2 regions of the Mesorhizobium sp. M0715 genome follow, and region 2 is predicted to be linked to the other one. Evidence: riboswitches for the same ligand, from Rfam matches in the RefSeq annotation. Region 2 holds a riboswitch; the other holds the start of a gene.
The links. A riboswitch is a leader RNA that binds a small molecule or an ion and turns the genes downstream of it on or off. The one in region 2 is predicted to bind S-adenosylmethionine.

Region 1 (7,560 bases), on a different contig from region 2:
GCGATCGACACATTGGCCGCCGGCGATGTCTTTCACGGCGCCTTCGCCGTCGGGCTGGCGGAAGCCATGCCGGTCGAGCAGGCTTTGCGCTTTGCCAGTGCGGCCGCCGCGCTCAAATGCCTGCGCTTCGGCGGCAGGCTTGGTGCGCCGAACCGGGCCGAGACGCTGGCCATGGTTGCGCAGACCTGGCCAGCCTGAAACTGACTTAGCCCTTCGCGGGATGCTCGACGGCCTGGCGACCGAAATCGGGCACGTCGATGTCCTGGCCGGCCTCGATGATCGAGCGGCGCACAGCGCGGGTGCGGGTGAACAGGTCGAAGAGTTTTTCGCCGTCCCCCCAGCGGATCGCGCGTTGCAGGGACGCCAGATCTTCCGAGAACCGCGCCAGCATTTCGAGGATGGCGTCCTTGTTGTGCAGGCACACATCCCGCCACATGGTCGGATCGGAAGCGGCAAGACGCGTGAAGTCGCGGAAGCCGGAAGCCGAATATTTGATCACTTCGGACTTGGTCACCGACTGCAGATCGTCGGCGGTGCCGACGATGTTGTAGGCGATGATGTGCGGCAGGTGCGAGACGATGGCCAGCGTCATGTCGTGATGCTGCGGGTCCATGGTATCGATGTTGGCGCCGCAGCGGCGCCAGAACTCCGACAGCCGCTCCAGCGCGTCCGCGTCGGTATCGGGCAGCGGCGTGAAGATGCACCAGCGATTGTCGAACAGGTCGGCGAAGCCGGCGTCGGGGCCGGATTTTTCCGTGCCCGCCAGCGGGTGGCCGGGAATGAAATGGACGCCTTCAGGGACATAAGGCTGCATCTGCGCGATGACAGACGCCTTGGTCGAGCCGACATCGGTGAGGATCGCGCCCTTCTTCAGCGCCGGCGCGATTTCCTCGGCCACCGCGCCGGATGAGCCGACCGGCACCGAAATGACGACTAGGTCGGCATCGCGGACCGCCTCTTTCGCATCGGTGGTATAGCTATCGCCGAGCCCGAGTTCCTCGGCTCGCGCCAGCGTCGCCGCACTGCGCGTTGATATGGCCACGTGACGGGCCAGCCCCTCGCGGCGGATGACGCGGGCCAGCGACGAGCCGATCAGGCCGATGCCGACCAGCGCGATCTTTTCAAACATCGGTGATGTCATGGCGTTCTAGCTTTTCAGAAATGTCGTGAGAGCGGCGACAACGCCGCGATTGGCTTCTTCGGTGCCGACGGTCATGCGCAACGCGTTGGGAAAGCCATAGCCCGAAACGCGCCGCAATATATAGCCGCGCGCCGTCAGATAGTCGTCCGCCGCCGCCGCCGAATGCTTCTGATCGTCAGGAAAATGAACGAGGACGAAATTGCCGACGCTCGGCGTTACCCGCAGCCCGAGCTTTGTGAATTCCTCGCTCAGCCAGGCCAGCCAGGTCTCGTTGTGCGCCACGCTGCGCTCGACATGGGCGCGGTCGCGGATGGCTGCGATACCGGCCTCGATCGCCGTCGCATTGACGTTGAAGGGACCCCGCACGCGGTTGATGGCGTCGACGATATGCATCGGCGCATACATCCAGCCGATCCGCGCTCCGCCGAGGCCGATCTTGGAGAAGGTACGGGTCATCACCACGTTCTGGGCAGCACCGACCAGCTCGATGCCGGCCTCATAGTCGTTGCGGCGGACATATTCGGCATAGGCCGCGTCTAGCACCAGAAGCACGTGCCTGGGCAGGCCGCCATGCAGGCGGCGCACCTCCTGGAAAGGCACATAGGTGCCGGTCGGATTGTTGGGATTGGCCAGGAACACGATCTTGGTGCGCGGCGTGACGGCTGCGAGGATGGCGTCGATATCGGCGCGCTCGTCTCTTTCCTTGATCGTCACCGGAACGGCACCTGCCGACTGGATGTAGATCTTGTAGACCATGAAGGCGTGTTCGGTGATGACAGCCTCGTCGCCGGGCGCCAGATAAGTCTGCGCCAGCAGGCCGAGGATCTCGTCGGAGCCGTTGGAGCAAATGATGTTCTGCGGGTTGAGACCATGCACCTCGGCGATCGCTTCGCGCAGCCGCCTGGCGGTGCCATCTGGATAGACGTCGAGCTTTCCGGCAATCTCGCGCGCGGCTTCGATCGCTTTCGGCGAGGGCCCTAGCGGATTCTCGTTCGAGGACAGCTTGTGAACCTTGGCGACGCCCGCGGGCGCCGTGCTCTTGCCCGGCACATAGGCGTCTATGTCCATGATGCCCGCGCGCGGGGTTGGACGTGCCTGGTCCGGTGTCTGGCTCATGTCGCAAAATCCGTCGAGAACGCTTCCTGAGGGAAGCCGCAGCGGAAATACAAGCCGTGGCCTGCAATGTCGAGAGGCGACAGCCACCGCCCAAGGCTGGTCGTTGACGCCGGCGCGCCACAGCCCTAGAAGGGGTGCGAACTTCCGTGGTGATTTGGCCGGTCGGCTTGCAGCCACGTTAAACAACTTGCTAAAGGGCCGTTTGCATCCTGTAACCGGCTTTGCGACCGCAATGCCGGTTTTTTGTTGTCCGCGCCGGCCGGACACCCGGATCGGCATCGACTTTCGACAAGCGCGATGCGTGGGCTCAAAGTGTGAGATGGATGTCATGGCCGTTCTGCGTGCCCGCAAAACCAACAACGAGGTCGACCAACCGTCGAGCCCGGTTTTGCGTTTTGGATCCGACAAGCCGCTCAAGCTGGACGCCGGCACGCTGCTGTCACCGTTCCAGATCGCCTACCAGACCTACGGCACGCTGAACGATGCCCGCTCCAACGCCATCCTCGTCTGCCATGCACTGACCGGAGACCAGCACGTCGCCAGCACCAATCCGGTGACCGGCAAGCCTGGCTGGTGGGAAGTGCTGATCGGCCCCGGCAAGATCATCGACACCAATCGCTTCTTCGTCATCTGCTCCAACGTCATCGGCGGTTGCCTTGGGTCCACCGGTCCGGCCTCGACCAATCCCGCCACCGGCAAGCCCTATGGGCTCGACCTGCCCATCATCACCATTCGCGACATGGTGCGGGCGCAGCAGATGCTGATCGACCATTTCGGCATCGAAAAGCTGTTCTGCGTGCTCGGCGGCTCTATGGGCGGCATGCAGGTGCTGGAATGGGCATCGAGCTATCCGGAGCGGGTCTTCTCGGCGCTGCCGATCGCCACCGGCGCGCGCCATTCCTCGCAGAACATCGCCTTTCATGAGGTTGGCCGCCAGGCTGTCATGGCCGATCCGGACTGGCATGGCGGCAAATATTTCGAGCACGGCAAACGCCCGGAAAAAGGCCTGGCGGTGGCGCGCATGGCCGCCCACATCACTTACCTGTCGGAAGCCGCCCTGCACCGCAAGTTCGGCCGCAATCTGCAGGATCGCGAGGCGCTGACCTTCGGCTTCGACGCCGACTTCCAGATCGAAAGCTATCTGCGCCACCAGGGCATGACCTTCGTCGATCGCTTCGACGCCAATTCCTACCTCTACATGACGCGGTCGATGGACTATTTCGACCTTGCCGCCGACCATGGCGGCCGGTTGGCCGATGCCTTCGCCGGAACGAAAACCCGCTTCTGCCTGGTGTCTTTCACCTCGGACTGGCTGTTTCCGACCGAGGAGAGCCGCTCGATCGTGCATGCGCTCAACGCCGCCGGCGCATCGGTATCCTTCGTCGAGATCGAAACCGACCGCGGCCACGACGCATTCCTGCTCGACGAGCCGGAACTGTTTGCCGCCATAAACGGCTTCATCGGCTCGGCGGCCCGGGCGAGAGGGCTCAGCGCATGACCCCGAAAAATTGCAGGCTTTTCGGATCGGGATCGTGCGCCAGGCAGGGGGCGAAGCCATGAGCGTCAACCGCGACCAGCGCGTCGACCTCGAGGTCGTCGCCAACCTCATCCCGCCACAGTCGCGCGTGCTCGATGTCGGCTCGGGCGACGGCTCGCTGCTCGAATTGCTGCAGGACACCAAGCAGGTCGACGGCCGTGGGCTCGAGCTGTCGCAGCGCGGCGTCAACGAATGCGTGGCGCGCGGCCTCTCGGTCATCCAGGGCGATGCCGACAAGGATCTCGAATTCTATCCCGACAAGGGCTTTGACTTCGTCGTCCTGTCACAGACGCTGCAGGCCACCCGCAACCCGAAGCTGGTGCTCGACGAACTGCTCAGGATCGGCAACCGCGCCATCGTCTCCTTCCCCAATTTCGGCCATTGGCGGGTGCGCCTGTCGCTGTTCGTCAACGGCCGCATGCCGGTGACCAAGGACCTGCCCTATTCCTGGTACGACACGCCCAACATCCACTTCTGCACCATCCGCGATTTCGTCAATCTGTGCGACGAACTCGGCGCGACAGTCGAGAAGGCAACCGCCCTCGACGCTGCCGGGCAGAAGATCGGCCTGTCGATGCCGTGGTGGTTCTGGAACTTCTTCGGCCAGCAGGCAGTGTTCTTGCTGAAACGGTAATATTGATCGCCATGTATCTCTTTCGTAGGCGCCCTCTGCCAGTTGAAATCCCACCGGACATGCGGGCTGGGTTGAAAGCCGGAATTCTCATCTGCACCTCACCGCGCAGCGGCAGCAACCACCTAGCCGGATTGATGGCAGCCACCGGGCTTGGCAACCCACTCGAGTGGTTCGGGGGCCGCCGTGTTCTAGAAATGCCGAACTATCCCCGCGACCCCCGTGCCCAGGTTTTGCGTGCACTGAAGGACGGGCGGTCTCCCTCCGGGATTTACGCGGTCAAACTGTTTGCCAGCCAGTTTTCACAGGTTGCCAAAACCGTGGATCTCCCCGCAAGCCTTCCAAAGCTGCGCTATATGCGGTTGACGCGTGGGGACCTCGTTGGTCAAGCAGTTTCGTGGACCCGCGCTCGTCAGAGTGGTCGGTTCCGCTCTACCGAGGCCGATCAGAAGAGACCATGCTACGACGGCAAAGCAATCGCGGACTCGCTTGAAAAAATCATCCTGGAAAATCTGGCCTGGGATGTCTGGTTTGCAAAAAACGGATTGTCCTTCCTATCACTGACATACGAAGAACTCCTTGAACATCCACGGACCTGCCTTGAAAGGGCTGCATCTCTGGTCGACGCCAAGCTTGTCTTGAAACCCGGGTCTGATCTCGATTCGGGCCTCGATATTCAACGAGACACCATCAATGAGGAGTGGAGAGAGCGGTTCTTGGCGGAATATTCTGACACGTCGAACTTCCATGCCAACAATTGCCGTCGCGGTTTTCTTAAAAAGAGGAGCTCAAGGTTCTCGATCTGATCGAACGGCATTGTACGAGAACACGAAGCATCCAGGGGCGCCAGAGATGCGATGTTATTGATCAAAGCGCATCGCCGTCCATGGCGATCACGAGCACAAATTCTTATTGCACGCTGGTTTGACAGCCCGCCGAGAGCGTTATAGCCACATCGGCACTAATAACTTGATCGGTTCAGATATGGCTCAAGAGCGTCCAACGTATTCACTCGTCGTCGAAATGGAGAATGCAAAATCGATCGACTGGGACGAGATCGGCGTTGGGATGAAGGCCTTGGCTCGGGAAATCACATCGGTTTCAGCAACCGGTTTAGTGCGACCAAGGATCGTTATTTCTCACGGGGGAGCAGAGTCGGACGAGGATGCGTTGCGTCGTGAGATTTCGAATGAGGCCCCGCAGCTCGGTCAGGTTGCCGAACTCGTCTTCACGGCTTTCCCTGGCGGCCGATATTACGACCTGAAGAACAACGGCATGCTGGCATCGGACGGAGATATCGTCATCTTTATGGATTCCGACGTGGTCGCGGAACCAGGATGGCTACCAGGACTGCTTGAGCCCTTTGAAAACTCTGAAGTTATCTGCGCAAACGGATATACATACCTCTCATACGACGATTTCTTTTCAAGAACGTTTGCGTTGATCTGGTTTTTCCCGATGGCCCGTGGAGACGGGCGATTTGCCTCGAAGCGAGCGATCAACGCTAACAATGTAGCGTTTCGACGCGAGTGGATCGTCAGCCATCCTTTTCCAAAACATAACGGCTTCAAGGTTTCCTGCACTTTGCTGATGCGCGAACTGCTGCGGGAGGGCCACAAAATTCATAATGTCGACGCACGCGTTTATCACTATTCGCCGCGGGGCTGGCGGTTCTTTTACTGGCGCGCCCTGGTTACAGGTCGCGACGCCGACCGGAAGTTCGTTGCGCTCAATTCGCCGAGCCGCGCGCGACGGATAGTCAAGTCTTTCAGCCGGTGGCTCACCATGTCATGGCGCACGACACGACGGATCGTAGGCCATGCCCGGGAAACGGGGATGCCGCTTTGGCAGGTTCCCTTTTCTCTGATTGTCGGTCAGGCATTTTATGGTTTGGCGTTTTGGGGCCAGTTCAGTTTTGCGACTGGCATGGTTCGTGACAAAATTGAAACTGTGCCCGACTATGTTGGGCACAGCTAGACGCTTTACCGCCCTTCCTTGAACCGCGGTTCAGCGTCCAATTGATCCTTGACCCGTCGATTGTTCCAGAACATCCGTGGCCTTGTGCGGATGTTCGACGCCGTCGACGAACACGACATCCGCCTCCGAATTGTCCGTGCGCAGCGCCAGTATCGCCCGGTAGGCGGGCGAATTGTACCAGCCACGCACATGCTGCCTGTCGGGAATTCTATGATGATCAGATGGCCAGGCCAGTCGTTCTCGATCACCTCCACATCGCCGCCATGAACCAGAAAACGGCCGCCGAAAGGTTCCAGCGTGGCATCGATCTTGTGCAGATATTCGACGATCTGCGGACCCATTGCGGCTTGGCGCATATGGGCGACGGCGTAAGCGGCCATGACTGGACTCCCTTGTCATCGAAGCCGAGTTGCCGGCCTCGCATGGGCAATCTGACCAAACGCCGAGCGCTAAGCGATTACGTCTGAGGTAATGAGATGTATGCTACCTGTCATGATGGGTTGCTTCCATGGTGATTCGCAATGCTATGTGCGGCGGTGCTGTTGCAATTGGAACGCTAGCAGCGGGGATTCGTTGTCTCGCGCGGATTGAGTACCGGCACGGTGGGTGACAGGGGCAGTCGTTTTTTGTAGCGTCGCGCCGACTGTGATGCGGTGTAGAGGAAGGGAAGTCCAATCCATTCGACCGTTCTGAAAATCGAAAAGTCCTGGACAGACGCGCAACCCTGCGCAGGAAACAGCTGACAGACATGGCCGGGATCCAACCGACACCTCTCATCACGGTCATTACGCCGACCCACAACCGACGCGAAACGGTGTTGCGCGCCGTGGAAAGCGTACTCTCCCAGAGCATGTCGAGGCTTGAGCACATTGTCGTCGACGATGGTTCGACCGATGGAACCGAAGCGGCGCTGGCCCGTATCCAGGACCCGCGGCTGATCTATGTCGGGGCGAAATGGCGAGGCGCCAACGCAGCCAGGAATGCCGGCATCGAGCGCGCGCGGGCACCGTTGGTGACGTTCCTCGATTCCGACGACATCTACATGCCGCACCGGCTTGAACGAACCCTGACCTGGTTCGATGAGAATCCTGCGCTGCAAGTGCTGATCAGTTCGTTCGTGTCCCTGAAAGGCAATCGCATCACAAACTGCGTCAACCC
Region 2 (7,560 bases):
CCAACGATTATCGCAAGAAGACCAATATCCGCGCGTCCAGCGTCTATCAGATGACCGGCAATCTCTCCGGCGGCAACCAGCAGAAGGTGGTGCTGTCGAAATGGCTGTTCGCCGACCCGGACGTGCTGATCCTCGACGAGCCGACACGCGGCATCGATGTCGGCGCCAAGTACGAAATCTATACGATCATCGCGCGGCTCGCCTCGGAGGGTAAGGCGATCGTGGTCATCTCGTCGGAAATGCCGGAATTGCTCGGCATCACCGACCGCATCTACGTCATGAACGAAGGGCGCATCGTGGGCGAAATGCCCGCCGCGGAAGCAAGCCAGGAAAAAATAATGCGTGCCATCGTTCGTGGAGAAGGAAAAGCAGCATGAGCACCGAAAGCGCCCCCGCCCCGCAGGGCAACGTCGCCGAAGAGCAGCGCCCACGCATCGCCGTCTCGGCGCTGACGACGAACCTGCGCGAGTACGGCCTGATCCTGGCGCTGATCGCCATCATGGTGTTCTTCCAGTTCACCACGAACGGAACGCTGTTCAAGCCGGTGAACCTGAGCAATCTGGTGCAGCAGAACTCGTTCATCATCGTGATGGCGCTGGGCATGCTGCTGGTGATCGTCTCCGGCCATATCGACCTGAGTGTCGGATCGGTGGCGGGCTTCATCGGCGCGCTGGCGGCGATGATGATGGTCATCTGGCCGCTCGGCCCGTTCAGCAATCCGCTGGTGGTGTCGATCATCTGCCTGATCGTGGGCGGCGCGATCGGCGCCGCGCAAGGCTACTGGATCGCCTATCACCGGATACCGAGCTTCATCGTCACGCTGGCCGGCATGCTGATCTTCCGCGGCATCTGCCAGGCCCTGCTGGGCGGCGGATCCTCGGTGGGGCCGCTACCCGATGGCTTCAAGGCGCTCAGCTCCGGCTTCATCCCGGATGTCATCGGCCCGCTGACGCTGATCCCGCCGACGGTGAACGCGGCCGGCAAGACCATCATGGGCAGCGGCCTGACGCTGCACATGACAACGATCGTGCTGGGCCTGATCGCCGTGCTGGCCTATGCCTATTTCGGGGTGAGGACGCGCCGCAAGCGCGAACGCCATGGCTATGAGGCCGAGCCCTTTGCCCTGTTCGTCGTCAAGACGCTGGTCGGCAGCGCGCTGGCCCTGTTCCTGGTCTACCAGTTCGCCAGCTACAGGGGCCTGCCGGTGGTGCTGCTCGTCATGGGCGTGCTGATCTCGCTGTTCGTCTTCGTCACCAAGCGCATGACCATCGGCCGCCGTATCTACGCCATGGGCGGCAATTCCAAGGCCGCGCAGCTGTCGGGCATCAACACCGAGCGGCTGACGCTGATGGTGTTCATCAATATGGGCGTGCTGTCGGCGCTCGGCGGCCTGATCATCGCGGCGCGACTGGGACAGGCGGTGCCGGCCGCGGGCCTCGGCAGCGAGCTCGACGTCATCGCCGCCGTCTTCATCGGCGGCGCCTCGGCCATGGGCGGCGTCGGTCAGGTCATCGGTGCGGTCGTTGGCGGCTTCATCATGGGCGTGATGAACAACGGCATGTCGATCATGGGCGTCAATGTCGACTGGCAGCAGGTGGTCAAAGGCCTGGTGCTGCTCGGTGCCGTGATCTTCGACGTCTACAACAAGAACAAGGCCTGAACGGGCTTAAGAGCAATTCCAAGGAAAAGTGTGAAACGGTTTTCCGCCCGGAATTGCACCACAATGAGTTAGAGCGGTTCGCCGTTTCCGTGAGACGGTGAACTGCTCTAGTCGAGGCAAGCAGGAGGCATACGATCGCGGCGCTGCCGGCAACCCGGTAACAGAAGTCCCTGAGGGACCAGGCCCGCGAGCGCAATCCGAACTGAGAATTTAAACCGTGGCATGGACGAGGTCCGGCCGCGCCGAGCAAGGTCTGCCGTTTTGGCAGCCCTGCCAAGGCAAATGAGAGAGGATTCATCATGCTGATCTCCCAGATCCTTGACGACGCCGAGACCATCCGCGTCGTTGCCCGCAATGGCGGCAAGACCCGGATCATCAATGGCGCCCGCAGCGTCTATTCGCTGGCGATGGAGGCCGCCCGCACCGGCGTCGGCCTCGTCGCGCTGATCGAACGCAAAGGACTTGGCGAGACGGTCGATCTCGAGGCCGCTTACAAGAAGGGGCGGCTGCTGTCGCCGATCAACCACCCCGATCCGGCGCATCTGCACCTGACGGGCACCGGGCTGACGCATCTCGGCTCGGCGGCGACGCGCGATTCCATGCACAAGAAGCTGAGCGCCGACGGCGAGGAGCAGCTCACCGATTCCATGAAGATGTTCCGCATGGGGCTGGAGGGCGGCAAGCCCGCGAACGGCCAGATCGGCGTGCAGCCGGAATGGTTCTACAAGGGCAACGGCACGATGGCGGTGGCGCCAGGTGCCGCACTCCTGTCACCGGCCTTTGCCAAGGACGCCGGCGAAGAGCCCGAGGTGGCCGGCATCTATGTCATCGGCGACGACGGCGCACCTTTCCGCGTCGGCTTCACGCTGTCGAACGAGTTTTCCGACCACGTCACCGAGCGCGTGAACTATCTGTTCCTCGCCCATTCCAAGCTGCGCAACGCCTCGTTCGGTCCGGAAATCCTGATCGGCGACCTGCCGCCCGATATCCGCGGCACCTCGCGCATCGTGCGCGACAGCGAGGTGCTATGGGAAAAGCCGTTCCTGTCCGGTGAAGCGAACATGTCGCACACCATCGCCAATCTCGAGCATCACCATTTCAAATACGCGGCCTTCCGCCAGCCGGGCGACGTGCATGTGCATATGTTCGGTACGGCGACGCTGTCCTTCGCCGACGGCATCAAGACCGAGGCCGGCGATGTGTTCGAGATCGAGGCTGGGGACTTCGGCCTGCCGCTGCGCAACCCGCTGGAGATCGAGCTGCCCGTGAAGGTGGCTGTGAAGGCGCTTTGAGGTAGCACCCTCCCTTCTCCCCTTGTGGGAGAAGGAAGAGACGCTCTTCGACGTTTCAATAAATATCGAAGTCGAAATACTTGGCCTGAATCTTCTTGTAGGTGCCGTCGGCGACGATCGCGTCGATGGCCGCGTTGAGCTTGTCGCGCAGGGCCGTGTCTTCCAGGCGCACGGCAATGCCGGCTTGCGTTTCGGTGCCCTTGACGTCGCCGACCAGCTTGCAGCAGCCGTCGCTTGCCTTCTTCAGCCAGTCCATCAGCACGAACTTGTCCGAGATCACGGCGTCAAGGCGGCCGTTGGTCAAGTCGGTGATCGCCTCTTCCTGGGTCGGATAGAGTTTGGCCTCCGCGCCCGCCTTGCCATATTCATTCTGGGCATAGTCGGCCTGCGTGGTCGAAGCCTGGGCGCCGACCGTCTTGCCGGCAAGGGCCGCCGGTTCGGTCGAGGTCAGGTCGCTGTCCTTCGGCGCCACCAGGGCGAGCGGTGTCGTATAATATTTGTTGGTGAAGGCGACCTGCTTCTTGCGCTCCTCGGTGATGCTCATCGAGGCGATGATGGCGTCGAATTTCTTCGCCTGCAAAGCGGGAATGATGCCGTCCCAGTCCTGGGTGACGATTTCGCATTCGACCTTCATCTGCGCGCACAGCGCATTGGCGATGTCGATGTCGAAGCCTTCGACCTTGCCGTCAGCGGTAATGGTGTTGAACGGCGGATAGGCGCCCTCGGTGCCGATCTTGATTTTCTCCTGCGCCTGCGAAGGCGAGCCGGCCGCCATCACCAGTATGGCAGCGCCTGCCACCGATATGATCCATTTCGAAATCTGCATTTTCTTGGTTCCCCTTGAACGCCGGCAGCCTGACGACCAGCAAGGCAGCCAAGCATGGCGAGCCGGTACAGGCAAGTATTTTGCCTGACGGCGGCGCTCAGCGCGCGGCGCGGAAATGCTTGGACAGCTTCAGGCCCTGCGCCTGATAGTTGGAGCCGAGATCGGTGCCGTAGAGCGCCTGCGGCCGCTTCAGCATGTGCTCGTAGACCAGCCGGCCGACGATCTGACCATGGTCGAGAATGAACGGCACTTCGTGGCTGCGCACTTCCAGCACCGCCCGGCTGCCCGTGCCGCCAGACGCGGAATGGCCAAAGCCCGGATCGAAGAAGCCGGCATAGTGGACGCGGAACTCGCCGACCAGCGGATCGAAGGGCGTCATCTCGGCGGCGTAGAGCGGCGGTACGTGCACCGCCTCCTGGCTGACGAGGATGTAGAACTCGTCGGGATCGAGCACCAGTTCGCCGGCGCCGCTCTTGTGGATCGGCTCCCAGAAGTCGACGACTTCCTGGGCCGCGCGCTTGTCGACATCGACGAGGCCGGTGTGATGCTTGCCGCGATAGCCGACCAGACCGTTTTGGTCGCCGTTGAGGTCAATCGACAGCGCGATGCCGCCGCCGGAAATATTCGGCGGCTCGGTGGCGACCAGCGTCTGCGCGCGATGCAGGTCGTGCAGCTCGGCTTCCGAGAGCAGCGCATTGCCGGTGCGGAAGCGGATTTGCGACAGGCGCGAGCCGGTGCGCACGACGATCGGGAAGGTGCGCGGGCTGACTTCCAGAAAGAGCGGGCCATGATAGCCGGCGGCGATCTTGTCGAACTCGTGGCCGCGATCGGTCATGACGCGGGTGAAGATGTCGAGCCGTCCGGTCGAACTCTTCGGATTGGCCGAGGCCGAAATGTCCGCCGGCAGCGCCAGGCTTTCAAGCAAGGGCACGATGTAGACGCAGCCGGTCTCCAGCACCGCGCCCTCGGCAAGATTGATCTCGTGCAGTTGCAGCCGGTCGAGCTTTTCCGAAACCTTGTGGTTGGGGCCGGGCAGAAAGGAGGCGCGCACCCGCCAGGCCTTGTCGCCGAGCCTGAGATCGAGGCTGGCCGGCTGGATCTGGTCGGCGTCGAGCGCACGCGCCGACTTCAGCGCGCCGGACTGGAACAGCGCTGAAATGTCCTGATCGGGAAGAATGCCTGTCTGCCGCAAGGCTCCACTCCTAGGTCAGACGTTTTTCTTGTCGCAGGTTCTTGTCGCAAAACCGTGGAACACTTTTGCGGAACCTGCTTGGTACAAACCTCTTAATGAAGCCGGCAATTGACGCAAGCGCGGTGCGGGTCTAAAGGGTCGTTATCCCGTGGTGATTTGGCCGGTCGGCTTGCAGCCACGTTAAACAAGTCGCTAAAGGACCGTCGGGCCGCAAGGCCGTATGGACCGGTTGCGACTTTCGCGGCCGGTTTTTTTGTGTCTGGAAGAAGAGCGATGAGCACCAAGAAGCACAACTGGAAGCCTCAGACGGCACTCGTGCACAGCGGAACACTGCGTTCCGGTTTCGGCGAAACGTCGGAAGCGATCTACCTCACCCAGGGCTATGTCTACGAAACGGCGCAGGCCGCCGAGGCCCGTTTCAAGGGTGAGGAACCGGGCTTCATCTATTCGCGCTACGCCAATCCGACCGTCGACATGTTCGAAAAACGCATGTGCGCGCTCGAAGGCGCCGAAGACGCCCGCGCCACCGCGTCCGGCATGGCCGCGGTGACGGCCGCCCTTCTGTGCAGCGCCAAGGCCGGCGACCATATCGTGGCGGCGCGTGCGCTGTTCGGCTCCTGCCGCTGGGTGGTCGAGACGCTGGCGCCGAGATACGGCATCGAGGCGACGCTGGTCGACGGCACCGACATCGCCAATTGGGAAAAGGCGATCAAGCCGAACACCAAGCTGTTCTTCCTGGAAAGCCCGACCAATCCGACGCTGGAAGTGGTCGATATCGCCGCTGTCGCTTCGCTTGCCAATTCGATCGGCGCAAGGCTGATCGTCGACAATGTCTTCGCCACGCCCCTGCAGCAGAAGCCCTTGCAGCTCGGCGCCCATATCGTCGTCTATTCGGCGACCAAGCACATAGACGGCCAGGGGCGCTGTCTCGGCGGCGTGATCCTGTCGGACAAGAAGTGGATCGACGAGAACCTGCACGATTATTTCCGCCATACCGGCCCAAGCCTGTCGCCCTTCAACGCCTGGACGCTGCTGAAAGGCCTGGAAACACTGCCGCTGCGCGTGCGCCAGCAGACGGAAAGCGCGGGCAGGATCGCGGATTTCCTGGCCGAACGGCCGGAAATCGCCCGCGTCATCTATCCCGGCCGCGCCGACCACCCGCAGGCCGATATCGTCAAGAAGCAGATGTCGGGCGGCTCGACGCTGATCTGCCTGGACGTCAAGGGCGGCAAGCAGGCGGCCTTCGCCTTGCAGAACGCGCTCGACATCGTCTTGATCTCCAACAATCTCGGCGATGCCAAGAGCCTGATCACCCACCCGGCGACGACGACGCACAAGAATCTGAGCGACGAGGCGCGCGCCGAGCTCGGCATCGGGCCGGGCACGCTCCGGCTGTCGGTCGGGCTGGAAGACACCGACGATCTGCTTGAGGACATCGCGCAGGCGCTGAAGGCCAGGTAGGACCTTCAGGCGCCGGACGGCGTCTCCTCCAGTTCGGCCGTCTTGGTGCCGATGGTCATCGCGTTGCCGCGCCAGTCGACGGCGCCGCCAAGCCAGCCGCGCGCCCACAGCGCTGGCAGGATCAGGTCGCGCATCATGATCGCGGCCACCATGCGTGGCGACAGGTACCAGCCCTTGGACCAGGCCAGCGCGCACTCGGGAAGGTAGAAGGCTACCAGCACTGCAAGGGCGGTTGCCCAGAGGCTGAAGCCGGCACTGGCCGCGGCAATCAGCGCAAGCACCAGAGGCACCACGGCGCCGGTCAGGATTTCGGGTGCGAAGAACAGCGGGAAAGTGACGCGGCGCAGGCGCGCCCAACGGGCCTGACGCGACCAGATCTCGTCAAAAGAGCGCCGGCCAAGCGGCTGCTCGAAGGGGGCGGCGACGAGATTGACGCGCAGGCCGAGACCGTTCACCAGCTTGGTCGCGGCGGCATCCTCCGCGATCTCGGCGGCCAGCCCGCGGATGCCGCCATTGGCGTCGAGCATCGGCTTGTTCCAGAGCATGCTCTTGCCCTGGGCAAAGCCAAGGCCGAGCGCATCGCCGGCATATTGCCAGCGCGCCTGCAGCGTGTTGAGGAAAGCGCATTCGACCTCGGCCCAGAAGCCGGCCGGCCGCGAGCCGATCGGCGTCGAGCAGACAAGGCCGGTGCCGGGCCGCCAGGCAGCCATCAGATGCTGGATGTAGTCCCTCGGCATCAGCACGTTGGAATCGGCCAGGACGACCCAGTCGTGCCGCGCCGCCTCCCAGCCCTTGACGCAATTGTTGAGTTTCGGATTGGCGCTGATGCGGTCGTCGCCGACAAGCAGCCGGGCCGGCACTTTCGAAAACCGGACGATCGTCCTGTTTATCAATTTGACCACCGGATCGTCGGCATGGGCGACGCAGAAAATCAACTCGTAGCGCGGCCAGTCGAGCGAGAAGGCGCGCTCCAGCGTCTCCTGCGTGAACGGCTCGACGCCGCGCGACGGCACGACGATCGACACCGGCCGTCGCTTGCCGGCCGGCGCGGCAATGGCGCGGCGCCGTTTCAGACGCGAAGCGGCGAGCACGATGCTGGCGAGATTTGAGAGAATGAGGGCAGTTGAAA

Region 1: it holds a riboswitch for S-adenosylmethionine, as region 2 does, so the genes downstream of both, metX (homoserine O-acetyltransferase MetX) here and NKI21_RS20625 (O-succinylhomoserine sulfhydrylase) in region 2, are expected to answer to the same signal.

What each region holds. Positions count from the first base shown of each region.
Region 1 is NZ_JAMYPL010000021.1:94,347-101,906, forward strand. Features, by position in the region: gene NKI21_RS23230 (sugar kinase) at 1-198, shown strand, start outside; gene NKI21_RS23235 (prephenate/arogenate dehydrogenase family protein) at 206-1,141, opposite strand; gene hisC (histidinol-phosphate transaminase) at 1,148-2,257, opposite strand; SAM riboswitch at 2,394-2,471, shown strand; gene metX (homoserine O-acetyltransferase MetX) at 2,586-3,755, shown strand; gene metW (methionine biosynthesis protein MetW) at 3,814-4,428, shown strand; gene NKI21_RS23255 (Stf0 family sulfotransferase) at 4,377-5,231, shown strand; gene NKI21_RS23260 (glycosyltransferase family 2 protein) at 5,395-6,402, shown strand; partial or broken gene NKI21_RS23265 (DUF1330 domain-containing protein) at 6,433-6,782, opposite strand; gene NKI21_RS23270 (glycosyltransferase family 2 protein) at 7,151-7,560, shown strand, end outside.
Region 2 is NZ_JAMYPL010000018.1:9,542-17,101, reverse strand. Features, by position in the region: gene mmsA (multiple monosaccharide ABC transporter ATP-binding protein) at 1-377, shown strand, start outside; gene mmsB (multiple monosaccharide ABC transporter permease) at 374-1,660, shown strand; gene araD1 (AraD1 family protein) at 1,960-2,952, shown strand; gene NKI21_RS20635 (ABC transporter substrate-binding protein) at 3,008-3,778, opposite strand; gene NKI21_RS20630 (2'-deoxycytidine 5'-triphosphate deaminase) at 3,876-4,970, opposite strand; SAM riboswitch at 5,109-5,186, shown strand; gene NKI21_RS20625 (O-succinylhomoserine sulfhydrylase) at 5,244-6,431, shown strand; gene NKI21_RS20620 (ceramide glucosyltransferase) at 6,437-7,560, opposite strand, start outside.